Regions from separate parts of the Streptomyces sp. NPDC042336 genome, predicted to be linked through region 1. Evidence: riboswitches for the same ligand, from Rfam matches in the RefSeq annotation. Region 1 holds a riboswitch; each other region holds the start of a gene.
The links. Region 1 has a riboswitch for cyclic di-AMP ahead of ACZ6IM_RS37920 (M23 family metallopeptidase). Riboswitches for the same ligand answer to the same signal wherever they lie in the genome.
Positions count from the first base shown of each region.

Region 2: another riboswitch for cyclic di-AMP. It lies ahead of rpfA (resuscitation-promoting factor protein RpfA); the one in region 1 lies ahead of ACZ6IM_RS37920 (M23 family metallopeptidase).
Region 3: another riboswitch for cyclic di-AMP. It lies ahead of ACZ6IM_RS07595 (C40 family peptidase); the one in region 1 lies ahead of ACZ6IM_RS37920 (M23 family metallopeptidase).
Region 4: another riboswitch for cyclic di-AMP. It lies ahead of ACZ6IM_RS18910 (C40 family peptidase); the one in region 1 lies ahead of ACZ6IM_RS37920 (M23 family metallopeptidase).

Region 1 covers NZ_JBVJEA010000033.1:45,671-52,630, forward strand. The annotation lists gene ACZ6IM_RS37905 (dihydrofolate reductase family protein) at 1-564, shown strand, start outside; tRNA gene ACZ6IM_RS37910 (tRNA-Met) at 633-706, shown strand; gene ACZ6IM_RS37915 (PP2C family protein-serine/threonine phosphatase) at 1,036-2,112, shown strand; cyclic di-AMP (ydaO/yuaA leader) riboswitch at 2,337-2,493, shown strand; gene ACZ6IM_RS37920 (M23 family metallopeptidase) at 2,504-3,547, shown strand; gene ACZ6IM_RS37925 (aldo/keto reductase) at 3,685-4,629, shown strand; gene ACZ6IM_RS37930 (PrsW family intramembrane metalloprotease) at 4,649-6,058, opposite strand; gene trmB (tRNA (guanosine(46)-N7)-methyltransferase TrmB) at 6,069-6,908, opposite strand.
Region 2 covers NZ_JBVJEA010000005.1:95,037-101,996, reverse strand. The annotation lists gene ACZ6IM_RS13325 (cytochrome P450 family protein) at 1-227, shown strand, start outside; gene ACZ6IM_RS13320 (transglycosylase family protein) at 371-1,411, shown strand; cyclic di-AMP (ydaO/yuaA leader) riboswitch at 1,595-1,761, shown strand; gene rpfA (resuscitation-promoting factor protein RpfA) at 1,765-2,502, shown strand; gene eno (phosphopyruvate hydratase) at 2,775-4,055, shown strand; gene divIC (cell division protein DivIC) at 4,151-4,633, shown strand; gene ACZ6IM_RS13300 (DUF501 domain-containing protein) at 4,701-5,240, shown strand; gene ACZ6IM_RS13295 (Ppx/GppA phosphatase family protein) at 5,237-6,232, shown strand; gene ACZ6IM_RS13290 (NAD(P)/FAD-dependent oxidoreductase) at 6,621-6,960, shown strand, end outside.
Region 3 covers NZ_JBVJEA010000002.1:527,926-534,885, forward strand. The annotation lists gene ACZ6IM_RS07585 (ATP-dependent Clp protease proteolytic subunit) at 1-518, shown strand, start outside; gene ACZ6IM_RS07590 (hypothetical protein) at 526-834, shown strand; cyclic di-AMP (ydaO/yuaA leader) riboswitch at 1,220-1,361, shown strand; gene ACZ6IM_RS07595 (C40 family peptidase) at 1,365-1,838, shown strand; gene ACZ6IM_RS07600 (ATP-binding protein) at 1,809-2,321, opposite strand; gene ACZ6IM_RS07605 (helix-turn-helix domain-containing protein) at 2,539-3,399, shown strand; gene ACZ6IM_RS07610 (DUF397 domain-containing protein) at 3,409-3,651, shown strand; gene ACZ6IM_RS07615 (8-amino-7-oxononanoate synthase) at 3,694-4,821, opposite strand; gene bioB (biotin synthase BioB) at 4,972-6,192, shown strand; gene ACZ6IM_RS07625 (adenosylmethionine--8-amino-7-oxononanoate transaminase) at 6,185-6,960, shown strand, end outside.
Region 4 covers NZ_JBVJEA010000008.1:55,285-62,244, reverse strand. The annotation lists gene ACZ6IM_RS18920 (M23 family metallopeptidase) at 1-450, shown strand, start outside; gene pcrA (DNA helicase PcrA) at 543-3,029, opposite strand; cyclic di-AMP (ydaO/yuaA leader) riboswitch at 3,282-3,465, shown strand; gene ACZ6IM_RS18910 (C40 family peptidase) at 3,472-4,662, shown strand; gene ACZ6IM_RS18905 (tellurite resistance/C4-dicarboxylate transporter family protein) at 4,723-5,739, shown strand; gene ACZ6IM_RS18900 (hypothetical protein) at 5,717-6,070, opposite strand; gene ACZ6IM_RS18895 (C40 family peptidase) at 6,379-6,960, shown strand, end outside.

The DNA of each region.
Region 1 (6,960 bases):
TTCGGGCCCGGCGCCTACCAGGGCGGGCGGCTCGCGCTGGTCGAGACCCGGCGGATCGAGGACGTCGTACTGATGAGGTACCGGCCCACCGCCCCCGGCACCGGTGACCGGGTCGCCGCCGCCGACCGGCACTGGCTGGGCCTCGCCTGTGAGCTGGCCGAGCTGTGTCCGCCGTCGGACACCGCGTTCAGCGTGGGGGCGGTCGTGGTGGCCGCCGACGGGAGCGAGCTGGCGCGGGGGTTCTCGCGGGAGGGCGGTGACCCCGTCGTGCACGCCGAGGAGGCGGCGCTCGCGAAGGTCGACCCCGAGGACCCGCGGCTCGCCCGCGCCACCGTGTACAGCAGCCTGGAGCCCTGTGCCCGCCGGGCCTCCCGGCCAGCACCCTGCGCCCGGCTCATCCTCGACGCCGGGGTGCGCCGCGTCGTCACCGCCTGGCGGGAGCCGGACACCTTCGTGGCGGGGGCGGACGGGAGCGGGGTGCTCGCGGCGGCGGGCGCCACCGTCGTCGTACTGGACGGGTACGCGGAGCGGGCCAAGGCGCCGAACCGCCATCTGGAGGGGTAGGGGAGGGCCGGGGGAGATACCGATGTGCATTCCGCCCCGTGGATGACGTACAGTGGTGAACACAACGACGCGGGGTGGAGCAGTTCGGTAGCTCGCTGGGCTCATAACCCAGAGGTCGCAGGTTCAAATCCTGTCCCCGCTACTGAAGGCCGAGGGCCGGAATCCGAAAGGGTTCCGGCCCTCGGTGCGTCTCCGCACGCGGTCCGTGTCATCCGGTCGGCCCCTCACCGTTCGCCCCCCGCCCCCGCTCCGGGAAACCTGGAGTCCGGGACGGCAAGCGGCGCGGACGTGCGGGGTGGCGGGAGACGAGTGGTGCGGCCAGGTGACGTGGACGACGAGGGAGCGTACGCCCGAGCCGGCGGCCGGCTCCCCGGCGATCCCGTGCCCGACCCGGGCCTCGGCGACGAACCGCGGCCCCTGTCGCCCCCCGCGCCACCGCCACGCCGGCGGACCGGGTACAGGCGCCTCTTCGTGCACGCCCTCCCCGTGCTGCTGATCGTCGTCGCCATCCTGTACGACATCTTCACCCCGAGGTACTTCACCGCCGGGCCCCTCTACACGGCCGCGCCCCTGATCGCCGCCCCGCTCTACTCGCGGCGCGGCACCGCCCTCACCGGTGTCGCCGTGGTCGCCGCGGTCATCGGGTTGCAGCTCGGCAAGGGCGTCATCCACTACGTCGACTCCCTCACCGAGCTGATCACCATCGCGACGGTCGCCGTGCTCGCCGTCCTGGTGAACGGCCTGGTCCGCCGCAGCGACGAGCGCCTCGTCTCCGTCCGCGAGATCGCCGAGGCCGCCCAGCGCGCCGTGCTGCCCCAGCCCGCCGAGCGGATCGCGGGCTTCGAGATCGCCGTCTGTTACGAGGCCGCCCAGGCGGACGCCTTCATCGGCGGCGACCTGTACGCGGTGCAGGACAGCGCCCGCGGCGTCCGGCTCATCGTCGGGGACGTGCGCGGCAAGGGCATGGGCGCGGTGGCCGCCGTCGCCGTGGTGATCGGCGCCTTCCGGGAGGCCGCCGAACAGGAGGCGACGCTGGAGGCGGTGGCGCAGCGACTGGAGCGGGCGCTGGCGCGCGAGGGCACCCGGCGCGACGGACTGGACGCCTTCGAGGGCTTCACCACCGCCGTACTCGCCGAACTCCCGCACGGTGGCGGCACGGTCCGCATCGTCAACCGCGGCCATCCGCCGCCCCTGCTGCTCTACGCCGACGGCACCCTCGGCCCGCTGCCCGCCCGCGAGTCGGCGCTGCCGCTCGGCATGGGCGAGCTGGGCGTGTGGCCCGACCGGGCGGAGGAGGTCGCCTTCCCCGGTGGGGCCACGCTGCTGCTCTACACGGACGGACTGACCGAAGCCCGGGACGCGAAGGGCGAGTTCTACGATCCGCAGACGCGGCTGGCCGGCCGCGTCTTCGGGCATCCGGCGACCCTGCTCGACACCCTCGCCGAGGACGTGCGCCGGCACTCCGGGGGCGGCATGGCGGACGACATGGCGCTGCTCGCCGTACGGCGTCCACGGCGAGGCGATCATGATCACTGTCACGAGCCGTGACAGCGTGACCTCCCTCCGCATAACAACTGATGCGCCGTCAGAAGAACATGACGTGAAGGGGAATACTGAGGCGCGGTCAACTCGCCCCGTTTTCACCGGTAGTGAGGCTTACATCCCGGCCGTTTCCGTTAATGATCAAGAGGAACGGCTTGGAATCGGAGCCTCGTGTCTATTAACGTTCGATAACGCAGCGCGGTCGTCCCAGCCGTCACAGAAGGCGGCTCCGTGCGCACGCGCCGAATCCCGCAAGGGAACCGGGGAACCACCACATTGGGGTGAATCGGGCGTTTGACGCCGTGGCAACACGGCTGCATGTGCCCGTAGGAGACCTTCCTGCTCCGAACCCGTCAGCTAACCCGGTAGGCGGAAGGAAGGAAAGGAGTACGCCCACGTGGCGTCCAACCGGCCTGCCCCCGAGGCCCCGTCCGTGCCCTCAGGGCACGGCACCGACACCTTCGGCTACGACAGCTACCGCACCGAAGAGGGCCCCTGGGAGGAGTGGAATCCCACCGCGGACTCCATCCGCCCCGTACGCGGCCGGCACCGCGTCGCCAAACAGCGCGGCGGGCTCGCCCGCAGCTCCACCGTCCTCGGCGTCGGGGTCATAGCGGCCGTCGGCGCGGGGGGCATGGCCAGCGCGCAGACCGGCAAGCCGCCGGTGTCCATCTCCGTGCCGGACCTGCCGAACGTCGGCTCGCTCCTGCCCGGTGACGACGACACCTCGGAGCCCGAGGGCTCCGCCACCCCGCTCAGCGGCATCACCCAGGCCGTAGCCGCCGACAGCGCGGAGGGCACCGGCACCGCCGACGCCGGTGAGTCGCTGCGGGCCCGGATCATGGCGCAGGCGGAGCAGCAGCAGGCGCAGGTCGAGACGAAGGCGGCCGCCGAAGCCGCCGCCGCGGCCGAGAAGAAGGCCGCGGAAGCCGCCGCCAAGGCGGAGAAGGAGGCCGAGGCCAAGGCCGCCGCCGCCAAGAAGAAGGCGGCGGAGGAGGCCGCGAAGAAGGCCGAGGCCGAGCGGCTCGCGAAGCTGGCCAAGCAGTACACGCTGCCGACCTCTTCGTACACGATCTCCTCCACGTTCAACCAGGCCGGCTCCCTGTGGGCCTCGGGCCACCACACCGGTCTCGACTTCGCCGCCCCGACGGGCACGCTGCTCAAGGCGGTGCACAGCGGCACGATCACGTCGGCCGGCTGGGACGGCTCGTACGGCTACAAGACCGTGCTCACCCTCGACGACGGCACCGAGCTCTGGTACGCGCACCAGTCCTCCATCAGCGTCAGCGTCGGCCAGAAGGTCACCACCGGTGACGTCATCGGCCGCGTCGGCGCCACCGGCAACGTCACGGGCGCCCACCTCCACCTGGAGGTCCACACGGCCGGCGGCTCCGGCATCGACCCGATGGCCTGGCTGCAGAGCAAGGGCCTCACTCCCTGATCCACCCCGCCCCTTGATGCGCCCCGCCGAACCCCGGCGGTCCTGACGGCAACCCCCCGACGTCAGGGCTGCCGGTTTGCGGGATTTTTGCGCAGGTGCCGGAATGGCCTGCTCCGGTGCGGTCGTTGAACCACTACATGACTTCTCTGCGCAAACTCGGCTCCTCCGACCTCGAGGTCTTCTCGCTCGCCCTGGGCGGCAACGTCTTCGGCTGGACCGCCGACCGGGACCGGTCCTTCGCCGTCCTGGACGCCTACACGGCGGCCGGCGGCAATTTCGTCGACACCGCCGACTCCTACTCCGCCTGGGTCGACGGCAACAGCGGCGGCGAGTCCGAGACCGTCCTCGGCCAGTGGTTCGCGGCCCGCGGCAACCGTGACGACGTCGTCCTCGCCACCAAGGTCAGCCAGCACCCCGAGTACCCCGGCCTGTCCGCCGCGAACATCAAGGCGGCGGCCGACGCCTCGCTGCGCCGCCTCGGTACCGACCACATCGACCTGTACTACACCCACTTCGACAAGCCCGAGGTGCCGGTCGAGGAGATCATCGGCGCGCTCGACGACCTGGTGAAGGCCGGCAAGGTGCGGCACATCGCCGCCTCCAACATCTCCGCCGAGCGGCTCGCGGAGTCCCTGGCGTTCTCCGACCGCGAGGGCCTCGCCCGGTACGTCGCCCTCCAGCCGCACTACAACCTGGTCTCCCGCGACACCTACGAGGGCGAGCTGCGCGACCTCGCCGAGCAGGCCGGTCTCGCCGCCGTGCCGTACTACGCCCTCGCGGCCGGCTTCCTCACCGGCAAGTACCGGCCCGGCACGGAGGTGGACAGCCCGCGGGCGGGCGGTGCGGCCAAGCACCTGGAGACCGAGCGGGGCCGCCGGGTGCTGGCCGCGCTGGACGAGATCGCCGAGGCCCACGACGCTCCCGTCGCCACGGTCGCCCTCGCGTGGCTCGCCGCCCAGCCGACGGTGGCGGCGCCGATCGCCTCCGCGCGCACGGTGGAGCAGCTGCCGGCCCTGCTGGGCGTGGCCGGGCTGAGCCTGACGGAGGACGAGGTCGCGCGACTGACACGGGCGTCCGCCTGAGCGCGCGGACGACGCGGACCTACGGCCGGTGGGGGCTGTACGGCACGTACGGCGCGTAGGGAGCCTGGGGCGAGGGTCCGTACGGCGCGTAGGGAGCGTACGGGGCCTGTAGGGGGTGCGGGGCGTACGTGGCGGGTGCGGTCCGCGGGCCGTACGCGCCGTGCGCCCCGCCGTAGGGATACGCCCACGGCGGTACCGGCCGCGGTGGGAGCGGCGGCGGTGCCGCGGCCCGGGCCGCGTACTCCAGCGCCGGCCGGGCCACGTCCCGCAGCTGCCACAGGGCCTCCAGCAAGGCCCGCTCCCGCACGGTGAAGTCGGCGCCCGCCCGGCCCCGGCGCCCGCGCTGCCGCAGGAACGCCACCGAGGTCGCGCAGGCCTCGTAGCGTGCCACCGCCCGCGCCCCCTCCTTCCCGGCGTGCCGGCGGGCGTACTGCCGGGCGATGCGGCGGGCCCGCATCGAGCCGAGCGCGTACGGCTCCGCCGGCGTGAGCCATCCGGCCACGACGTACGCGGGCAGTTCGGCCCGTACGGTGCCCAGTTCGCGCTGCCTGGTCCAGATCACCAGCCAGGTCAGCAGGCCGAAGGACGGCACCATGAACGCCGCGTACACGGCGAAGAAGCCGTACTCGCCGAACGCGGCCGAGCCGTTCCACAGGGCGTGCATGCCCATCGCGAGCAGCAGCCCGGCCAGGGGGAGCAGGGCCCGGCGCAGGCGGTGCCGGCCGGCCGAGAGCGCCGCGATGCCGAAGCCGATGCCGGTCAGCACGGTGAACAGCGGGTGCGCGAACGGCGACATCACCACCCGCACGAAGAAGGTCGCCGCGGTGACGGAGGCGATGCCGCTGCCGCCGGTGAGCTGGTCGGTGCCGAAGGCGGTGCCCAGGTAGAGGATGTTCTCGGTGAAGGCGAAGCCGGTGGCGGTGACCCCGGCGACGACCACGCCGTCGACGATGCCGGTGAAGTCCCGTCTGCGGAACAGGAAGACCAGGAGGACGGCGGCGGCCTTGGCGGACTCCTCGACGACCGGCGCTATGACCGTGGTGCCCAGCGTGTCCGCACCGGCCGGGTCGGCGGTCGCGGTCGCTATCCAGCGGGTCGCGAAGCTGTTGGCGACGATCGCTATCAGCGCCGCCGCGCAGGCCCCCCAGGCGAAGCAGAAGAGCAGGTTCCGCCAGGGGCCGGGATCCACCCGGTCCAGCCAGCGGAACGCGGCTATGAGCAGGGGCACGGGCAGGACGGCGAGGCCGAGCCCCACCAGGAAGCCCCGCGTGCCGGTCTGTTCGCGCACCAGGGCCAGGATCACCAGGCCGGAGAGCGCCAGCAGGGTGATCAGCGCGCCGTAACGGACCCAGGGACGCTGCCACCAGTGCGTATGCCGGTGCGCGCGGGTGGGATGCACACGGGTCGGATACGGGGGACAGGTGGCCACGGCATGGACCCTAACCGGTGGGGGGCAGCTCCTTGTGCTGTACGCGACGGAAGAGCAGGTCGTTCACCACATGTCCCTTGTCCAGTCCCTGGCCCTCGAAACGGGTCAGCGGCCGGTGTTCGGGGCGTGGCGCGAATCCGCCGCCGGGCACGGTGTTCTCGAAGTCGGGGTGCGCGGTGAGCACGTCCAGCATCTGCTCGGCGTACGGCTCCCAGTCGGTGGCGCAGTGCACGACCGCCCCCGGGGCGAGCCTGGCAGCGGCCAGGGACAGGAACTCCGGCTGGATCAGCCGGCGCTTGTGGTGCCGCTTCTTGGGCCACGGGTCGGGGAAGTAGACGCGCAGCCCGGCGAGGGAGTCGGGGGCGAGCATCTCGCGCAGCAGGATGATCGCGTCGCCGTTGCCCACCCGGATGTTGGACAGCTCCTTCCGCTCCGCGAGACCGAGCAGGTTTCCCTGGCCGGGGGTGTGCACGTCGACGGCGAGGATGTTGGTGTCCGGGTCGGCGGCGGCCATCTGGGCGGTGGCCTCGCCCATGCCGAAGCCGATCTCCAGGACGACGGGGCGGGTGTTGCCGAAGAGGTCGGCGAGGTCGATGACCCGCTGTCCGTCGATGTCCAGTCCCCACCCGGGCCACAGCCGCTGCAACGCGTCCGCCTGCCCGGTGGTCACCCGGCTCCGCCGGGGCTGGAAGCTCCGGATCCGCCGCTCGAAGTGCGACCCGGCGGGATCGGCCTTCGGGCCGTCGGGGAAACGGGGCTCGCCTTTGGCGCGGACGTGGCGCGGGGAGGTCCCGGCCGAGGGCGTAGGAGCGGCTTCGGCGGCTTCGGGGGTGTGGCGGAAGTCAGACACAGTGCGTCGATTTTAGTCCGCGCACGCGGTTGCGATGGCCTATCGGACTAGT
Region 2 (6,960 bases), on a different contig from region 1:
ACGGCCACGGCATCCACTACTGCCTCGGCGCCCCGCTCGCCCGGCTGGAGGGACAGACGGCGCTGGCCACGCTCCTCACCCGGCTGCCGGACCTCCGCCTCGCCGCGGACCCGGCCGAACTCCGGTGGCGCGGCGGCCTCATCATGCGCGGTTTGCGCACCTTGCCGGTGGCGTTCACGCCGTCGGCGTCATCGGCCGGGAACGCTTCGTCGCCGACGCAAAAGTGACACGCGCTCAACTTTGTGATCTTCACGTGATCTGCGCGGCATGAACTTGTGACAAGCGATGATCTCCCTATACGTTCACGGATCAACGTGGTGTCGAGCGTCATCCGCCGCGTGGTCCCCGTCGTCTCGTGAAAGGTCGTCGCATGCTCTCCGGGAACGGTCGTCACCGCCGCCCCCGCCAGGCACCCGCTCTGGTCGTCGCCGCCGGAGTGACCGGCTCCGCCATCGCGATCCCGCTGCTCGGCGCGACCGGCGCCCACGCGGCCGACTCGGCGAACTGGGACCAGGTCGCCGAGTGCGAGACCGGCGGCGCCTGGAGCCAGAACAGCGGCAACGGGTACTACGGCGGCCTGCAGCTGTCCCAGGATGCCTGGGAGCAGTACGGCGGTCTCGACTACGCCCCCAGCGCCGACCAGGCCAGTCGCTCCCAGCAGATAAGAATCGCCGAGAAGGTGCATGCGGCCCAGGGCATCGCCGCATGGCCGACCTGCGGTCTGCTCGCCGGCCTCGGCAACGACTCCGGGACCACGGGCGGCGGCTCGGACGCGGCCGGTGACGGGGCGTCGGAGGGTTCGGGGACCTCGGGGGAGACGGACACCACCAAGTCGTCCGAATCGCCCACGACCACCAAAACGCCCGAGTCGTCCGGGTCATCCGGTTCGACCGACTCGTCCGGAGCGGCCGGGGCGCCGGAGTCGACTTCGGGAGCGTCCTCTTCGTCCCCTTCGCCCTCTTCTTCGAAGTCGTCTGACGCTTCGTCCGACGGCTCCGACGGCTCGGGCGCCGCATCGAGCGGCTCGTCCGGTGACGCGGACCAATCCGCCAAGCCGGACACTTCGTCCGAATCCGACGCCTCCGCCAGTGCCGAACCGCGGGAGACCGAGGGCTCGTCCGGCGCCGGCCGGCACCGCGGCGACAGTGCGGAGGAGGGCGCCGCCAAGGAAGGCCTCACGGACACCGCGGCGGGGCGGCACGCCTCGCGCGACGGTGGCGCGCGAGAGGCCGCGGGCAACCGTTACGTCGTCCGCACCGGCGACAGCCTGTGGGCCATCGCCGACTCCCTTGAGGTCGACGGCGGATGGCACACGCTCTACGCCGACAACGAGACCGTCGTCGGTGCCGACCCCGACCACATCCTGCCCGGTCAGACGCTCACGGTCACGGGCGAATCGGGCGAAAAGTAGGGGGAGTTCACGTCACGGTTAGAGACCGTATGTCCCTTTTGGATCTCGTGAGAGATAGGTCTCAGAAGCCGTGATCGTCTTTGAAAATCCGCGGAGCGCGTGTCTACGGTCATGACCGCTCGCCACCGCGGGCCCCGACAGCCGCAACGCCGAATCCTGCCAGCGGCCGTACGGGAACAGTCGTCGCGTCGAGCGCCGAAGGCAGGAGCGGGGGACCCAAGGTAAGCGCCGCACCGGGCAGTTGAGCCGGAGCGGCTAGGGGTGAAGCCGAGTTCCGCGAGGAACCCGGCCGGGCAACTCAACCGGCCCGAACCCGACAGCTCACCTCGCAGGCGTCGGTGAGGGGATCAACCATGCTGTTTTCCGGCAAGGGCAAGCACCGTCGTCCGTCCAAGGCCACCCGTGTCATCGCCGTCGCCGGCGTCACCGGTGCCGCCGTCGCCGCCCCGCTGATGGCGGCCGGCAACGCCTCCGCCGCCACCGCGTCCGAGTGGGACGCCGTCGCCCAGTGCGAGTCCGGCGGCAACTGGTCCATCAACACCGGCAACGGTTACTACGGCGGTCTGCAGTTCTCCGCCTCCACCTGGGCCGCCTACGGCGGTACGCAGTACGCCTCCACCGCCGACCAGGCGAGCAAGTCCCAGCAGATCCAGATCGCCGAGAAGGTGCTCGCGGGCCAGGGCAAGGGTGCCTGGCCGGTCTGCGGCACCGGCCTGTCGGGCGCCGCGTACACCGGTGGCGGCTCGCAGGACGGCGGCTCCGGCAGCTCCCAGAGCTCGCAGAGCCAGAGCAGCGGCTCCACCGCCGAGCGCTCCACCGAGCAGAAGGCCTCCCGCTCCTCCGAGCGTCCGGCCGCCGAGCAGAAGACCGAGAAGGCCGAGAAGGCCGAGAAGAAGACCGTCACCACCCCGACCGGCAAGAAGGTCGAGAAGGGCGACGGCGAGTACAAGGTCGTCAAGGGCGACACCCTCAGCTCGATCGCCGCGGAGCACGACGTCAAGGGCGGCTGGGCGAAGCTGTTCAAGCTGAACGACGACATCGTCGACGACGCCGACCTGATCTACCCGGGCCAGCAGCTGCACCTCAAGTAAGCGGCGGCCGCTCCCGCGACTCCCGCCCCGGTGCGTGTTCCCCCGTACGCACCGGGGCGGGATTTTTCGCGTCCCGCCCGCGCGGGGCACCCGCCCGGTTTCCGGGAACGTCTTTGTTCCGTTCGGAAACAATTTACTCTCGGTTCTGTCCAGCGGGTGGGCGATCGGCTGGCCGATCGCCCGGAGCCGGTTAGGCTCGGTCCCGCAGAGCCGCCGCGGTCCCGCGCGACCGCGCGTCACACCGAAGCGTCACATTGAAGAAGGAGATGCTCGTGCCGTCCATCGACGTCGTCGTAGCCCGGGAAATCCTGGACTCCCGAGGCAACCCCACGGTCGAGGTCGAGGTCGGCCTCGACGACGGCAGCACGGGTCGTGCCGCCGTTCCGTCCGGCGCCTCCACCGGTGCCTTCGAGGCCATCGAACTCCGTGACGGCGACCCGAGCCGTTACCTCGGCAAGGGCGTCGAGAAGGCCGTGCTGGCCGTCATCGAGCAGATCGGCCCGGAGCTGGTCGGTTACGACGCCACCGAGCAGCGCCTGATCGACCAGGCCATGTTCGACCTGGACGCCACCGACAACAAGGGCTCGCTCGGCGCCAACGCCATCCTCGGCGTCTCCCTGGCCGTCGCCCACGCCGCCTCCGAGGCCAGCGACCTGCCGCTCTTCCGCTACCTGGGCGGCCCGAACGCGCACCTGCTGCCCGTGCCGATGATGAACATCCTGAACGGCGGCTCGCACGCCGACTCCAACGTGGACATCCAGGAGTTCATGATCGCCCCGATCGGCGCGGAGTCCTTCTCCGAGGCCCTGCGCTGGGGCGCCGAGGTCTACCACACCCTCAAGAAGGTCCTGAAGAACAAGGGCCTGGCCACCGGCCTCGGCGACGAGGGCGGCTTCGCTCCGAACCTGGGCTCCAACCGCGAGGCCCTCGACCTCATCCTGGAGGCGATCAAGGAGGCCGGCTACACCCCCGGCGAGCAGATCGCCCTCGCGCTCGACGTCGCCGCGTCCGAGTTCTACAAGGACGGCTCCTACACCTTCGAGGGCAAGGAGCGCACCGCCGCCGAGATGACCGAGTACTACGCCGAGCTGGTCGAGGCGTACCCGCTGGTCTCCATCGAGGACCCGCTGTTCGAGGACGACTGGGACGGCTGGAAGACCATCACCGCCAAGCTCGGCGACAAGGTCCAGCTCGTCGGCGACGACCTGTTCGTCACCAACCCGGAGCGCCTGGCCCGCGGCATCGAGGAGAACTCGGCCAACGCCCTGCTGGTCAAGGTCAACCAGATCGGTTCGCTGACCGAGACCCTGGACGCCGTGGAGCTGGCCCAGCGCAACGGCTTCAAGTGCATGATGTCCCACCGCTCCGGCGAGACCGAGGACGTCACCATCGCCGACCTGGCCGTCGCCACCAACTGCGGCCAGATCAAGACCGGCGCCCCGGCCCGCTCCGAGCGCGTGGCCAAGTACAACCAGCTGCTGCGCATCGAGGAGATCCTCGACGACGCCGCGGTGTACGCCGGCCGCAGCGCGTTCCCGCGCTTCAAGGGCTGACAGCCCGGTAGAAGGCAGCGTCGTACGTACGTCCCCGTACCCGGTCCCGTACCGTGTGCGGGGACGTACGCGCGTGCACGGGAGGCGGAGACCAGATGGCCGTGAAGGACCGGGACCGTTTCTCCACCGCGACCAGGATCCGGATCATCGGGGAACAGACCGCGGCCCGGGTCTACCGTTCGCAGACCAGGCGCCAGGCCCGGCGCTCCCGGCTGACCGGCCGGGCCGCGCTGCTCGCGATGGTGCTCTGCTCGCTCGTCGTGGCCCTCGCCTACCCGATACGGCAGTACGTCGCCCAGCGTGCCGAGATCGCCGATCTCCAGCGGGAGCAGCGGGAGACCCGGCAGCGGGTCGAGGACCTGCGCGACCTCAAGGCACGCTGGCAGGACGACGCCTACGCCGAGCAGCAGGTCCGGCTGCGGCTGCACTACGTGATGCCGGGGGAGACGGGGTTCGTCGTCGTCGACCCGGAGGCCGCCGAGCAGACCCGCGCAGAGGCGGGCGCCGCCGACCGCCCCTGGTACCGGAACGTGTGGGACGGGGTCGACAAGGCCGACGCCGCCGCCCACCGGCGGTGAACCGACCCCGGCGGCCTCTCCGGCCTCTCCGGCAGTGACTCAACAGGAAGACCAGCAGAAGACAGTCATGCAGACTCCCCCGCCGACCACCCCGCGCACCGAGCCGACCGACGCGGACGTGGCGGCCTTCAAGCAGCAGCTCGGACGCCCCCCGCGCGGCCTGCGCGCCATCGCGCACCGCTGCCCGTGCGGCCAGCCGGACGTCGTGGAGACGGCGCCGCGGCTGCCCGACGGCACGCCCTTCCCCACGCTGTACTACCTGACGTGCCCGAAGGCGGCCTCCGCCATCGGAACGCTGGAGGCGAACGGCGTGATGAAGGAGATGACCGAGCGGCTGGGCACCGACCCGGAGCTGGCCGCCGCCTACCGCGCCGCGCACGAGGACTACATCCGGCGCCGCGACGAGATCAAGGAGCTGACCGGCTTCCCGAGCGCGGGCGGCATGCCGGACCGCGTGAAGTGCCTGCACGTGCTGGTCGCCCACTCGCTGGCGGCCGGTCCCGGCGTCAACCCGCTGGGCGACGAGGCGATCGCGATGCTGCCCGAGTGGTGGCGCAAGGGTCCGTGCGTGACGGTCCCCGGGACCGAAGGGGAGGACGTCCAGTGACCCGGGTGGCCGCCGTCGACTGCGGTACGAACTCCATCCGGCTCCTGGTGGCCGATCTGGACCCGGACACGGGCGCGCTGACCGACCTGGACCGGCGGATGACCATCGTGCGGCTCGGCCAGGGCGTCGACCGCACCGGCCGGCTCGCGCCCGAGGCGCTGGAGCGGACCTTCGCCGCCTGCCGGGAGTACGCGGAGGTCATCAAGGCGCACGGCGCCGAGCGGCTGCGTTTCGTCGCGACCTCCGCCTCCCGCGACGCGGAGAACCGGGACGACTTCGTGCGCGGGGTGCTGGACATCCTGGGTGTCGAGCCCGAGGTGATCTCGGGCGACCAGGAGGCCGAGTTCTCCTTCACCGGTGCCACGAAGGAACTGACCGGCCGCGCGGACCTGGACAAGCCGTACCTGGTCGTCGACATCGGCGGCGGTTCGACGGAGTTCGTCGTCGGCGACGACCACGTGCGCGCCGCCCGCTCGGTGGACGTCGGCTGCGTGCGGATGACCGAGCGGCACCTGGTGCGCGACGGCGCGGTGACCGACCCGCCGGCCGCGGAGCAGGTGGCCGCGATGCGGGCCGACATCGAGGCCGCCCTGGACCTGGCCGAGCGGACGGTGCCGCTGCGCGAGGCGCGCACGCTGGTGGGGCTCGCCGGGTCGGTGACGACGGTGTCCGCGATCGCGCAGGAGCTGCCGGAGTACGACTCCGCCGCCATCCACCACTCCCGCGTCTCCCACGACCGGGTCCGTGAGATCACCGACTGGCTGCTGCGCTCCACCCACGCCGAGCGCGCGGCGGTCCCCTCCATGCACCCGGGCCGGGTCGACGTGATCGCGGCCGGTGCCCTGACGCTGCTGGCGATCATGGAGCGGACGGGCGCGGAGGAGGTCGTCGTGAGTGAGCACGACATCCTCGACGGCATCGCGTGGTCGATCGCCCGGGGCCCTCGCGGTGATGGACCCGGTGGCGCGCGCCGTGGCGGTCTGAGCAGGTAGGACGACGTTTGAGCGGGCATCGGGGGGCCGCTCGGGCCCCTCGGTGACGCGCCGTCGGGAAAGTTCGTGAAGTTCTTCACAAGGAATTGGGCCCTGTCGGACGACGAAAGCGCGCCCGTTGACCCTTTTGGGCTTTCAACTGCCCTTTGAACGTGTTCAGGTCGGTGTCGCGAAGGGGTCCCGCAGAGCCCTCGCGGACGGGTGGTCCACCGTCCCGGAGGCGCGGAGGCGCAGCTCACGCGGCATTGACAACGGGGTGCTCTACACGCTGGTTCCTTCGCCCGCCATGATCTCCATCACGTGAGCGGCGGATGGTAGCACAGTACCCACCGAAGCTTGTGAAGGGGCGCACGATCGACCCCCCTCAACCGGGTGGATACTCGATGGCATGAGCACCACGGAGCGTCCCAGGATCCTCGTAGTAGGCGGTGGGTACGTAGGCCTGTACGCAGCTCGACGCATCCAGAAGAAGATGCGTTACGGCGAGGCGACCGTCACCGTCGTCGACCCGCGGTCGTACATGACCTACCAGCCCTTCCTCCCCGAAGCCGCCGCCGGCAGCATCTCCCCGCGGCACGTCGTCGTCCCCCTGCGGCGCGTGCTTCCGAAGGCGGAGGTCCTCACCGGCCGGGTCACCACCATCGACCAGGACCGCAAGGTCGCCACGATCGCCCCCCTGGTGGGCGAGGCGTACGAGCTGCCGTTCGACTACCTGGTCATCGCGATGG
Region 3 (6,960 bases), on a different contig from region 1:
CACCGATCGACGAGACCTCCGCGAACGACGTGACGGCACAGTTCATGTACCTGGAGCACCAGGCACCGGACCGGGACATCGAGCTCTACGTCAACTCGCCCGGCGGCTCCTTCACCGCCATGACGGCGATCTACGACACGATGCGCTACGTCGCCTGCGACGTGGCGACGACCTGCCTCGGGCAGGCCGGTTCGTCCGCCGCGGTGCTGCTCGCGGCGGGCACCCCCGGCAAGCGCGCGGTCCTGCCGGGCGCCCGGGTGGTGATCCACCAGCCGGCGCTCACCGAACCGGTGGAGGGGCAGGCGAGCGACCTGGCCGTCCACGCCGGCGAACTGGTCCGCGTCCGCGCCCTCCTGGAGGAGATCCTCGTACGGCACACGGGCCGCGGTCGCGAGCAGGTGCACGCGGACATCGAGCGGGAGACGGTCCTCGACGCCCGGCAGGCGCTGGAGTACGGCCTGGTGGACCGGATCGTGCCCGGCCGCAGGACCCCGCCCGCCTCGCCCGGCGCGAGGTGATCCGCCCGTGCTGCCACCCGAGTTGCCCCCGCTGCCCGCCCTGACCCGCGCCGAGGCCGAGGTCATCGACCGCTATCTGGACGTCGTCGACCTGCTCGGGCGCATCAACCCCGGGCGCGTCGGCGACACCTACGGCGGCCTGCGGGCCGCCCAGGCGCTGGTCGGCAAGGCGGCGGCGCTGCGTGACGCGCTGGCGCTGATGCACCGGCGCGGCGAGACGGAGCTGCACGCCGCGACCCTGGCCCGGGCGCTGCGGGTGCTGGACGGCGAGCGCCGGACCGCGCGGGTCGGCCTTCCGCCGCACTCCGGGAGTTGAGGGGGTCGGGGCCGGCCCGACGCCTGGCCGAAACGGACCAAACGGCGTACCCCCTTTCGGCGTAGGGACACCTCCGTTTCGTGACCGGTCGAAGTTGCGGCGCCCCGCGCCCCGCGGGTGCGAACTCCCGCTCCGCCGCTGGTCCCGGGCCCGTCACCGCGCTCGGCGGCACTTCGAACACGGGGTGGCGACCCGAACGGGCGAGTGGGACGTAACAACACAAAGGACGCGTTCCGTTGGGATTTTCCCCGTGGGCGGGACAAGATCCGTGACTGACGACAAGCCCCCGCCGCAGCGGCGGGGCGGTCCGGGCGGACGCCGAGTCCTGCCGCCGTCCGGACGCCAGGTCGACAGGAAGTGGATCGGCAGGAGTGGAGGACCCGAGCACGACGGGTCGCCGGGACGGCCGCCTCCGTGAGAGGTGCCAAACCGAGCGGTCCTTGGGGTGAAGCCGCACGCTGCGGCCGGGCAACTTCGCCAGCCCGAATCCGACAGGTCATCCTTCACAGGCGGCTGACGAAGGGTTGCGCATGTCCGCGCTCAATCGTGTCCCGTCCCTGATGGCTCGTGCCGGTACGGCCTCGGCCCTCACCCTCGCCGCCGTGGGCGGCTCCGTCGTGGTCCCCGGTGTCGCCTCCGAGGCGGCCGCGGCGAGCCATGCGACGAAAGCCCTCACCATCGCGGCTTCCAAGAAAGGATCCCCGTACCGCTGGGGCGCCACCGGCCCCCACCGGTTCGACTGTTCCGGCCTGACGCTGTACTCGTTCAAGAAGGCCGGCAAGAAGCTCCCGCGCACCGCGGCGCAGCAGTACAACAAGACCCGCCACATCTCGGCCCACAGCCGCAAGGTCGGCGACCTCGTGTTCTTCCACTCCGGCCGGAGCGTCTACCACGTAGGCATCTACGCCGGGAAGGGCAGGCTCTGGCACGCTCCGAAGACCGGGGACGTGGTGCGGCTGCAGAAGATCTGGACCTCAAGCGTCTGGTACGGCCGGGTCAAGTAGCCCGCCCGCGGGAGTGACGGCGTTCTGCCCCGCCGTCACTCCCGCGGGTGCCGCCGGCCCGCCGGGGGGCGTCCAGGGCAGTTCGATGGAGACGGTCTTGCCGCCCTCGCGCGTGGGCCGGACCCTCAGCCTGCCGCCGCACTCGGCGGTCAGCCAGCGAATGATCACCATGCCCCGCCCGTTGTCCTGCTGGACGGCGGCGGGCAGCCGCTTGGGGAAGCGCGGATGGCTGTCGGTGACACCCAGACGCAGCCGCTCGTCGCGATCGAGAACGAGGTCCACCGTGAAGGTGGGCGACTGCCCGAACGTGTGCTGGACCGCGTTGGTCGCCAGTTCGGAGACGATGAGCCGCACGGTCTCGGCCAGGTCGGCATCTCCCGGCAGCCCCCATTCCGCCAGGGTGCCGACCGCATAGGTCCGCGCGGCGGCCACCGAGGCGGGATCGCTCGGCAGAGTGACGGATGCTTCCAGATGGTCTGCCATGGCGATGTCGTCCCTTTCTCACGGGACCGCAGGCCCGACACGGAGCGGGATGGTTCGAGTACGGTCCCGGACTGGTGCTTCGTCGCCAGACTGCCATCACCGGACCCGTGAAGGGCGGCGATCCACCAAGATATGCATATATCTGTCGCTCGAAGCGGTGAACTCTGCGACGGCAGAGCGTATTCGGGCGGCGCACAAGGAGTAAGGGAGTTGGCCCATGCAGCACGGTCCCGTGGTGCGCCGCCGCAAGCTGGGCGCGGAACTGCGCGCCCTGCGCACGTCGGCGGGCATCACCAGCGGCGAGGCGGCCCGGCTCGTGGGCTGGCACCAGTCGAAGGTCAGCCGGATCGAGACGGGGACGAGCGGGGTGAAACCGGCCGACGTGCGGTTACTGCTGGACGTCTACGGCGTGGACGACGAGCAGCTGCGGGGACTGCTGGTGATGCTGGCGCGCTCCGAGGACGCGGGGGGACGCCACCACTGGTGGCACGCGTACCGCGGGGTGCTGCCACCGACCTACCGCGACTTCATCAGCCTGGAGTCGCAGGCCAGCGCGATGCGCACACTGGAGACCACGGTGGTGCCCGGCCTGCTCCAGACACCGGAGTACGCCCGCGCGGTGACGCGGGCCGCGGTGGACGGCATGCCGGCGGAACGGCTGGACACGCTGGTGGAGGTCCGGCTGGCCCGCCAGGACGTGCTGCGCGGCGAGCCGCCCCTGGAGCTGAGCGCGGTCCTGGACGAGGCCGTGCTGCGCCGGGAGGTGGGCGGTCCGGGGGTGATGGCCCGTCAACTGGCCCGGCTGGTCGAGGCCGCGCGGCTCCCGCACGTCCGCCTCCAGGTCCTGCCGTTTGCCGCCGGGGCGCACATCGGTGTCACCGGCCCTTTCGTAATCTTCTCCTTTTCGAGCACTTCTGATCTGGACGTGGTTGTTCTCGACCACTTGACGAGTAGCTTGCACCTCGAACGGAAAGAAGACCTAGAGGCCTATACCGAGGCCTTCAACGCCCTTCTGATCCATGCCCTTTCGCCCGAGGACTCGTTGGACTTCATCGCCGCGACCGCGGCAGGCGCGTAAGGAGGCACCATGTCAGGCTCCCTGTCCGAACGTCCCCGGAACATCCCTGTCAGCACCGATATGACCGGTGTGCGGTGGCTGCGCAGCAGTTACAGCACCGGCGCGAACAACTGTGTGGAGACGGCCCGTCCGTCGGCCGGTCCCTGGGCCGGGCTGCTCGCCGTGCGCGACTCCAAGAACCCGGCCGGACCCGCCCTGCTCTTCTCCCCCGGGAGCTGGACGGCGTTCACCGCCGGCGTCCACCGCGACTGACCCCGCCGGACTGCGGACGGCGCACGGCCGTGTCCCGCCGACTCATGGCCGCGTGTCGCCGATCACCCGTACAGCGCGTTCGATCTGTTCCCCGGAGAGGTCCCCACGTGCGGTCAGCCTGAGCCGTGAGATGCCGTCGGGCACCGAAGGAGGGCGGAAGCAGCCCACGGACAGGCCGGCCGCCCGGCAGTCGGCCGCCCACCGCACGGCCCCCTCCGGGGAGGATGCGCGCACCGAGACGACCGCGGCGTCCGGACGTACCGCGTCCAGACCCGCGGCGGTCAGGCGCGCGTGCAGTTCGGCCGCGACGGCGCGGGCCCGCGCGGCACGCTCCGGCTCACGGCCGAGCAGCCTGAGCGCCGCCAGGGCCGCCCCCGCCGCGGCGGGGGCGAGTCCCGTGTCGAAGATGAACGTACGGGCCGCGTTGACCAGGTGGTCGATCACCCGGGCGGGGCCCAGCACGGCGCCTCCCTGGGCACCGAGCGACTTGGACAGCGTGACGGTCACGACGACGTCGTCCCGTCCCGCCAGGCCCGCGCCCTGCGGGGCGCCCCGGCCGCCCTCGCCGAGGACGCCGAGACCGTGGGCGTCGTCGACGACCAGTCCGGCCCCGTGCGCCCGGCACGCGTCGGCGAGTGCGGCCAGCGGCGCGGCGTCGCCGTCGACCGAGAAGACCGTGTCGGAGACGGCCACGGCGGGTCCGTCGTGCGTCGCCAGTGCCTTGCGCACGGCGTCCGGATCGGCGTGCCCCACGACCTGGGTGGTGCCGCGAGCGAGCCGGCAACCGTCGATCAGAGAGGCGTGGTTGCCCGCGTCGGAGACGACGAGGCTGCCGTGCGGGGCCAGCGCGGTGACCGCGGCGAGGTTGGCCGCGTAGCCGGAGGAGAAGACGAGCGCGGCCTCGAATCCGCAGAACTCGGCCAGTTCGCGCTCGAGTTCGGCGTGCAGCGTGGTCGTGCCGGTCACCAGCCGGGAGCCGGTCGCGCCGCCGCCCCAGGTCCGGGCGGCCGCGACCGCCCCTTCGACGACCGCCGGGTGCCGGGCCAGTCCCAGGTAGTCGTTGCTCGCCAGGTCCAGCAGCTCCGACGCCGCCGGACGGGGGCGCAGCACCCGTACGAGGCCGGCCTCGCGGCGCGCCCGGTCCTGCTCCTCGATCCAGCCGAACGCCATGGGGCGGTCCTCCGGGGTTTTGTAGGCAATGAACAGACATTAGCGGTCCGGACACCCCCGCGAGGTGTGGCAATACCCACACGTCGATCTGTCAGTGTTGTGCGAAGTCTCCTTGGCCTCGAACGGCCCCTTAGGACAGGATCGGCTCTCATGGACCTGCTGAACACGCTGGTGGACAAGGGGCTTCGGCGCGAGCCGCCGACCCGCGAGGAGGCGCTCGCCGTCCTCGCCACTTCCGACGACGACGTGCTCGACGTGGTGGCCGCGGCCGGAAAGGTGCGCCGCCACTGGTTCGGCCGGCGGGTGAAACTCAACTACCTCGTCAACCTCAAGTCGGGACTGTGCCCCGAGGACTGCTCCTACTGCTCGCAGCGACTGGGCTCCAAGGCGGAGATCCTCAAGTACACCTGGCTCAAGCCCGACCAGGCCTCCGCGGCCGCCGCGGCGGGGGTGTCCGGGGGCGCCAAGCGGGTGTGCCTGGTGGCCAGCGGACGCGGTCCGACCGACCGGGACGTGGACCGGGTCTCGGACACCATCAAGGCCATCAAGGAGCAGAACGAGTCGGTCGAGGTGTGCGCCTGCCTGGGGCTGCTCTCGGACGGCCAGGCGGAGCGCCTGCGGGAGGCCGGAGCCGACGCCTACAACCACAACCTCAACACCTCCGAGTCGACGTACGGGGACATCACGACCACGCACACGTACGCCGACCGGGTGGACACGGTGAACAAGGCGCACGCGGCCGGGCTGTCCGCCTGCTCGGGTCTCATCGCGGGCATGGGCGAGAGCGACGAGGACCTGGTCGACGTGGTCTTCTCGCTGCGCGAGCTGGACCCGGACTCGGTGCCGGTCAACTTCCTGATCCCGATGGAGGGCACGCCGCTGGCTACGGAGTGGCACCTCACGCCGCAGCGGTGCCTGCGCATCCTGGCGATGACGCGGTTCGTCTGCCCGGACGTCGAGGTGCGCATCGCGGGCGGGCGCGAGGTGCACCTGCGCACGATGCAGCCGCTCGCCCTGCACCTGGCCAACTCGATCTTCCTCGGCGACTACCTCACCAGCGAGGGCCAGGCGGGCCACGCCGACCTGGAGATGATCGCGGACGCCGGCTTCGAGGTGGAGGGCGCCGGGGAGGTCACCCTGCCGGAGCACCGCGCGGCCGCCCGGGGCGGCGGCTACGGCTCGCACGGGGACGGCGGCGGCTGCGGCTCGCACGCGGGCGACGGCGGCTGCGGCTCGCACGCGGGCGGCGGGGTGTGCGCCCCCGCGGCCGCCGCCGCGCCGACGACGCCGCGCCCCGCCGAGGAGCCCCGCACGGACCTGGTGGCGGTGCGCCGCCGCGGCGCCGGGACGGACCTCGCGCCCAATGCCTGAGCCCGCGTTGAACGTCGCCGAGCTGCTGGCGCTGGACCGGCGGCACGTATGGCACCCGTACGGGCCCGTGCCCGGCCGGCAGGACCCGCTCGTCGTGGAGTCGGCGAGCGGGGTCCGGCTGCGGCCGGCCGACGGCTCCGGGGAGCTGGTCGACGGGATGTCGTCCTGGTGGTCGGCGATCCACGGCTACAACCACCCGGTGCTGAACGAGGCCGCGCGCGAGCAGTTGGGGCGGATGAGCCACGTGATGTTCGGCGGGCTCACCCACGAGCCCGCCGTGCGCCTGGCGAAGCTCCTTGTCGACATGTCGCCCGAGGGCCTGGAGCACGTGTTCCTTGCCGACTCCGGGTCGGTGTCGGTCGAGGTCGCCGTGAAGATGTGTCTGCAGTACTGGCGTTCGCTCGGCCGCCCCGGCAAGCGCCGTCTGCTCACCTGGCGCGGCGGCTACCACGGCGACACCTGGCAGCCCATGTCGGTGTGCGACCCGGAGGGCGGAATGCACGAGCTGTGGTCGGGCGTCCTGCCGCGCCAGGTCTTCGCGGACGCCCCGCCGTCGGAGTACGAGGAGGCGTACGCCGACCACCTGCGGTCGCTGATCGAGCGGCACGCCGACGATCTGGCCGCGGTGATCGTCGAGCCGGTGGTGCAGGGCGCGGGCGGGATGCGCTTCCACTCCCCCGCCTATCTGCGCGTGCTGCGCGAGGCGTGCGACGCGCAGGGCGTGCTGCTGGTGTTCGACGAGATCGCCACCGGGTTCGGGCGCACGGG
Region 4 (6,960 bases), on a different contig from region 1:
GCCGAGAAGAGGCGGGCGGCGGAGGAGGCGGCCCGCAAGGAGCGGCTGCGCCCCAAGTTCGCGCTCCCGGTGGAACAGCACGGCCTCAGCGCCTACTACGGGCAGGCCGGCATCAACTGGATGTCCGTCCACACCGGCATCGACTTCCCCGTGTCGTACGGGACGAAGGTGATGGCGGCGACCGACGGCACCGTGCGGACGCAGTACAACAGCGCGTACGGCAACATGATGATCGTGACCGCGAAGGACGGCACGGAGACGTGGTACTGCCACCTCTCCAGCTACCAGGTCCCCTCCGGTACGACCGTGAAGGCGGGCGACGCGATCGCGTTCTCCGGCAACTCGGGCAACTCGACCGGTCCGCACCTGCACTTCGAGGTGCGCCCCGCGGGCGGTTCGTCGATCGACCCGCTGCCGTGGCTGCGCAGCCACGGCATCAACCCGACCTGACGCCGTAACGTCTCGGCAGACCGCCGACGCGGCCACCACGGTCGGCCCGGGCGGAGGCCCGGGCCCTCACCGCACCGCCCCGGACCCCACCCTCAGAGCCTCTCCACCGGCGCGTACCGCAGCAGCAGCCGCTTCGGCTTGGTGTCCCCGAAGTCGATCGTCGCCTCGGCGTTCGACCCGGTGCCCTTGACCCCGACCACCGTGCCGAGCCCGAACTGGTCGTGGGTGACGCGGTCGCCGACCGCCAGCGAGACCGTCGGCTGCTCGGCACCTGCCGATCTGCGGGTGGCGAAGCCGGACGCGCCCGACGCCGACGAGCGGGAACGGGACGAGGACAGCGAGGCCGCCACTCCCGAGACCGGTGCGGAGGGCGCGGGGCCGTTCGCCCCGGTCCGCTTCCACTCCAGGTGCGGGGCCGGGATCTCCTCCAGGAACCGGGAGGGCGGGTTGTACGACGGCTGGCCCCAGGCGCTGCGCAGCGTCGACCGGGTCAGGTAGAGCCGCTCGCGGGCGCGCGTGATGCCGACGTAGGCGAGGCGCCGCTCCTCCTCCAGCTCCTTGGCCTGGCCGAGAGCACGCATGTGCGGGAACACGCCGTCCTCCATGCCGGTGAGGAAGACGACCGGGAATTCCAGGCCCTTGGCGGTGTGCAGGGTCATGAGGGTGACGACGCCGTCGCCGTCCTCCTCGTCCGGGATCTGGTCGGAGTCCGCGACGAGCGCGACCTTCTCCAGGAAGTCCGCCAGCGTCCCGGCCTCCTCGCCCTCGGCCCGCTCCTGCTCGAACTCCAGGGCGACGGCCGCGAGTTCCTGGAGGTTCTCGATGCGGGTCTCGTCCTGCGGGTCGGTGGACGCCTGCAACTCCGCCAGGTATCCGGTGCGTTCGAGGATCGCCTCCAGGACGGTCGCCGGTCCGGCGCCGGACTCGACGATGGTGCGCAGGTCCTCCATGAGCGTGTTGAACCGCTTGACGGCGTTCGCGGAGCGCGCGGCCATGCCGTACGCCTCGTCCACGCGCCGCAGCGCCTGCGGGAAGCTGATCTTCTCGCGCTGGGCGAGGGCGTCGATCATCGCCTCCGCGCGGTCGCCGATGCCGCGCTTGGGGACGTTGAGGATGCGGCGCAGCGGCACCGAGTCCTCCGGGTTGGCCAGCACCCGCAGGTAGGCCAGGACGTCCCGGACCTCCTTGCGCTCGTAGAAGCGGACCCCGCCGACGACCTTGTAGGGCAGGCCGGTGCGGATGAAGACCTCTTCGAAGACACGGGACTGGGCGTTGGTCCGGTAGAAGACGGCGACGTCCCCGGCCTTGGCCTCGCCCGCGTCGGTGAGGCGGTCTATCTCGTCGGCGACGAACTGCGCCTCGTCGTGCTCTGTGTCGGCGACGTACCCGGTGATCTGCGCGCCGCTGCCCTGGTTGGTCCACAGGTTCTTGGGGCGGCGGGACTCGTTGCGCTCGATGACCGCGTTGGCGGCGCTGAGGATGGTCTGGGTGGAGCGGTAGTTCTGCTCCAGCAGGATCGTCGTCGCGTCCGGGTAGTCCTCCTCGAACTGGAGGATGTTGCGGATGGTGGCACCGCGGAAGGCGTAGATCGACTGGTCGGCGTCGCCCACCACGCACAGCTCGGCGGGCGGGACCTCGGCCTCCGGCGGCACGTCGACGGGGTGCTCCGAGGCCACGCCGACCAGCTCGCGCACCAGCGCGTACTGGGCGTGGTTGGTGTCCTGGTACTCGTCGACCAGGACGTGCCGGAAGCGGCGGCGGTAGTGCTCGGCGACGTCCGGGAAGGCGCGCAGCAGATTGACCGTGGTCATGATCAGGTCGTCGAAGTCGAGGGCGTTGGCCTCGCGCAGCCGCGACTGGTACATGGCGTAGGCCTGGGCGAGCGTCTTCTCGAAGCCGTCGGCGGCCTGGGCGGCGAAGTCCTCCTCGTCGATCAGCTCGTTCTTCAGGTTGCTGATCTTCGCGCTGAACGACTTCGGCGGGAAGCGCTTCGGGTCCAGGTCCAGGTCGCGGCAGACCAGCGCCATGAGCCGCTTGGAGTCGGCGGCGTCGTAGATCGAGAACGACGAGGTGAAGCCGAGCTTCTTCGACTCGCGGCGCAGGATGCGGACGCACGCGCTGTGGAACGTCATCACCCACATCGCGTTGGCGCGCGGGCCGACGAGCTGCTCCACGCGCTCCTTCATCTCGCCCGCGGCCTTGTTGGTGAAGGTGATCGCGAGGATCTGCCCGGGGTGGACGTTCCGCTCGGCCAGCAGGTGGGCGATGCGGTGGGTGAGCACACGGGTCTTGCCGGAGCCGGCACCGGCCACGATGAGCAGCGGGGAGCCGGAGTGGACGACCGCGGCGCGCTGGTTGTCGTTCAGCCCCTCCAGGAGGGCGGCGGCGTCCAGGGCGGGGCGCGGGGCGCCGTCCCGGTAGTGGGTGTCCCGGTCCGGGGGCGCGTCGAACTTCCCGCCGAACAGATCGTGCGGAACCTGCTCCGGTCCGTGATCGTCCTCGGGCGGCGGGGGTTCCTCCTCGTGACCCCGGGGGGTCTGGAGGCTCGCCAGGAAGCTGTCGTCAAAGAGGCTGCTCATCGCTCTCCGAGTCTAGGGCGCCCCACCGACAACCCGGTGCCACCCCGGAAAATGCCCACCGTTCCGCCACGGGCACGCCCCGCGACCGGCCGGAACACGAAGAGTGACGCCCGGGACCGGCCCGGCGGCACCCGAACGGAAGGTCACGAAAATGTATCGGGCATATCACCCACCAACCTTCACAGCGGCCACACGAGTTGGCTACGGTGCGGGGCAGGCCGCTCGACCCCCTCCGGCGAACCTCGCCGGGCCGCGCGGCCTCCGCCGAGTCCGGCCTGCCCGCACGGCACCGGAGCCGGGGACCCACCGAGACCTTGGGGTGAATCGGCCGCACCGCCCTCGACGAGACGAGAGGGCGGGCCGCCGTAGGGCAACCCTTCCGAACCACCGCCCGAACCCGACAGCTAACCCGGTAGGCGGAGCACTGGAAGGAGTCGCCTCCTTGGCGTCGCACCGCAAGTCGCGTCCCACCGGTTCCCGCGTCGCGGGCATACGGACCCCGGCCCTCGCCACCGCGGCACTCACCTCCGTCGCCCTGCTGTCCCAGACGGCGGGCGCCACGCCGTCGGACGACCGGCCGACCCTCGAAGAGGTCGAGAAGAAGGTCGACGACCTCTACCGCCAGGCCGGGTCGGCGACCGAGAAGTACAACGCGGCCAAGGAGAAGACCACCAAGCAGCGCAAGAAGGTCGACACCCTCCTCGACGACGTCGCCCAGCGCACCCAGAAGCTCAACGACGCGCGCGAGGAGCTGGGTTCCTTCGCCTCCGCCCAGTACCGCACGGGCGCCTCGGTCCCGGAGACCGCGACGCTGCTGCTCGCGGACTCGCCGCAGGACTACTTCGACCAGAACCAGCTGATGAACCGGCTGACCGGCCGGCAGAAGACCGCCGTCGACGACTACGTCACCCAGCAGTCCGAGACGATGAAGAAGCGCCGGGAGGCCACCGAGAGCCTCGAGACGCTCACCGACTCGCAGCACGACCTCAAGACGGCCAAGTCGACCGTCCAGAAGAAGCTGGCCACCGCGCGGGCGCTGCTCTCGGAGCTGACCGCCAAGGAGAAGGCCCGGCTGGCCGCGATCGAGAAGAAGAAGCAGGAGGAGGCCGAGCGCAAGGCAGCCGAGCTGGCGAAGCAGCAGGCGGAGGAGGCGGCCGAGCGCGAACGGCAGGAGGAGGCCGCCCGGCAGCAGGAGAGCGGCGCCGGATCCGGGTCCTCGGGGACTTCCGGCGGCACCGGCTCCACGGGCTCGTCGACGCCGGGCACCTCGAACGGCACCAAGGCCGAGAAGGCGATCGCCTTCGCCCGCGCCCAGATCGGCAAGCCGTACGTGTGGGGCGCCACGGGCCCCGACTCCTACGACTGCTCGGGCCTGACCCAGGCCGCCTGGAAGGCCGCGGGCGTGACGCTGCCGCGCGTCACCTACGACCAGGTCAACGCCGGCACGACCGTCTCCGTCGCCCAGGCACAACCCGGTGACCTGGTCTTCTTCTACGACGACATCAGCCACGTCGGCCTGTACATCGGCGACGGCATGATGATCCACGCACCCAAGCCGGGCGCGTACGTCCGCGAGGAGTCGATCTTCTACGACGGCGAGTCGTCCATCTACAGCGTGGTGCGCCCGGCCTGATCGGCGAGGGCGCGTCTTTCCTGCGATCCGATCCGCCGGGCAGGCCCTAGCATCGGGCGCATGTCATCGGCCACCCATCCCTCAGCGCTGCGCGCCTGGTGGGCGCAGCGCCCACCGGCGGCCGGGGCCGCGGTGATGGCGACCGGCATCGTGTCGGTCGCCCTGCATCTGACCGGCCGCGAGGTCCTGTCCCGGATCGCCCTGGTCCTGGCCTGCGCCGCATGGCTGATACTGGCCGCCAACTTCGTCTACCTGCTGCTGGCCGACCGGGCGCAGTGGGTGAAGCGGGCCGGGACGCCGGGGGCGCTCACCGCCGTCGCCGCGACGACCGTGCTCGGCACCCGTTTCTCCCTGCTCGGCTGGTCGCGCCTGGCGGCGGTGCTGCTGGTGCTGGCGGCCCTGCTGTGGCCGTGGCTGCTGTACCTGGTGGTGCAGCACTGGGGGCGGCGGATGCCCGGCGCCGTCTTCCTGAGCTGCGTGGCCACCGAGGGGCTCGCCGTGCTCGCCGCCACGCTGGCCACGGCCACCTCGACGCCCTGGCTGGCGCACACGGCGCTGGTGCCGTTCTGGCTGGGGATCGTGCTCTACCTGATCGCACTGTTCCGCTTCGATCTGCGGCAGGTGGCGCGGGGCTCAGGGGACCACTGGGTGGCGGGCGGCGCGCTCGCCATCTCCGCCCTCGCCGGAGCCAAGCTGCTCGCGGCGGCCGGGACCGGCATATACCTGTGGAACGCCGACGACCGGGCCGTCCTGCACGACGTGACCGTCTGCCTGCTCGCGCTCGACCTCGCCTGGTACGCCGTACTGCTGGCCGCCGAGATCGCCTGGCCCCGCCTCCGCTACGACGTGCGCCGCTGGTCGACCGTCTTCCCGCTCGGCATGACGGCGGCGGCGACGCTGTCCGTGGCCGTCGTCGTCGACGTCCCGTGGCTGGACGCACCCGGCCGGGCGCTGCAGTGGATCGCGGTGGCCGGGTGGCTGGCGGTCGCGGCGGGGGCGGTCGTCCAGGCCCGGGCGGCGCTGCGGTCCGCGGGAGGGGACTCCGAGGCGGCGGTCAGGTCCACAGCACCGCGATGAAGACGTTCACCAGGGTCAGCGCGCCCACCAGGGCGAACAGCGGCTTTTCCACCTTCTCCTCGTCGCGCTTCACGTAGACCAGGCCGAGGATCACGATCAGCACGGCGAGCTTCACGCCGATCTTGACGTTGTCGACGGAGTAGTCCTGCGCCTGGTTGAGGCCGACCAGGACGGCGCCGGTGACCAGCATCGTCAGCGCGCCGTGCAGCATCGCGGGGGTGAACCGGGCCGCGCCCCGGCCCATCGCCTTCATCTGGGTCAGGAAGCCGCCCAGGAGCGCGGCGATACCGATGATGTGCAGGCCGACGAAGAGGTGGATGAGTACGTCCATGGGGCCGGAGCCTAATGAGGGCCCCGGCGGGCCCGGACACCGGCCCGCCCCGGCGCTCCCATAACAGCTCACGTCCCCCACCCGCCTCCGATCCGGCATTTCGATCATCACCCTGTGTGAAGGCGACGGGCCCTGGAGCGAACGACGGTCACATACGGTCCCCGCACGATCCGGTGCCGCCACTTCCGCGCATCCCGTCACCGGACCGTTACCGACCCGCCTAGCGTCCTTCCCCAGGCAGCCGGAATGGACCGGAGCCGACCCGGCGCTGGCCGGGGTCGAGTCGTACGGAAGGACGTGGATCGCAGGTGGGAACGCACCGCAGGCCGCGACAGCGCGCGACGGGCGGCGGCAGGGCCCGTACGGCGGCCACGATCACCCTCGCGGGCACGGCCGCCGCGACGGGACTGGGCGGGACCGGACACGCCGATCCGCAGCCGACGGCGGCGCAGGTCAGGGCCAAGGTGGACAAGCTCTACCAGGAGGCCGAGGTGGCCACGGAGAAGTACAACGGGGCGAAGGAGAAGGCGGACGCCGCCGAACAGCGCCTGGAGGAACTGCGGGACGAGGCCGCCCGCAAGGAGGAACGGCTGAACTCGGCGCGGGAGGCGCTGGGTTCGGTCGCGGCGGCGCAGTACCGCAGCGGCGGCCTGGACCCGGCGCTGCAACTCGCGCTCTCGTCCGACCCGGACCGGTATCTCGACGGCGCCGCGTTCGTCGAGCGGGCGGGCAGCCGGCAGACGGCCGAGGTGGGCCGCGTACGCAAGGAGCTGCGGGAGATCGAGCGACTGCGCGGCGCCGCCCGCGTCGAGGTGACCTCCCTGAAGGCGCGCCGGGCCGAGCTGAGACGTCACCGGGAGACCGTCACCGGCAAGCTGGAGACGGCCCGC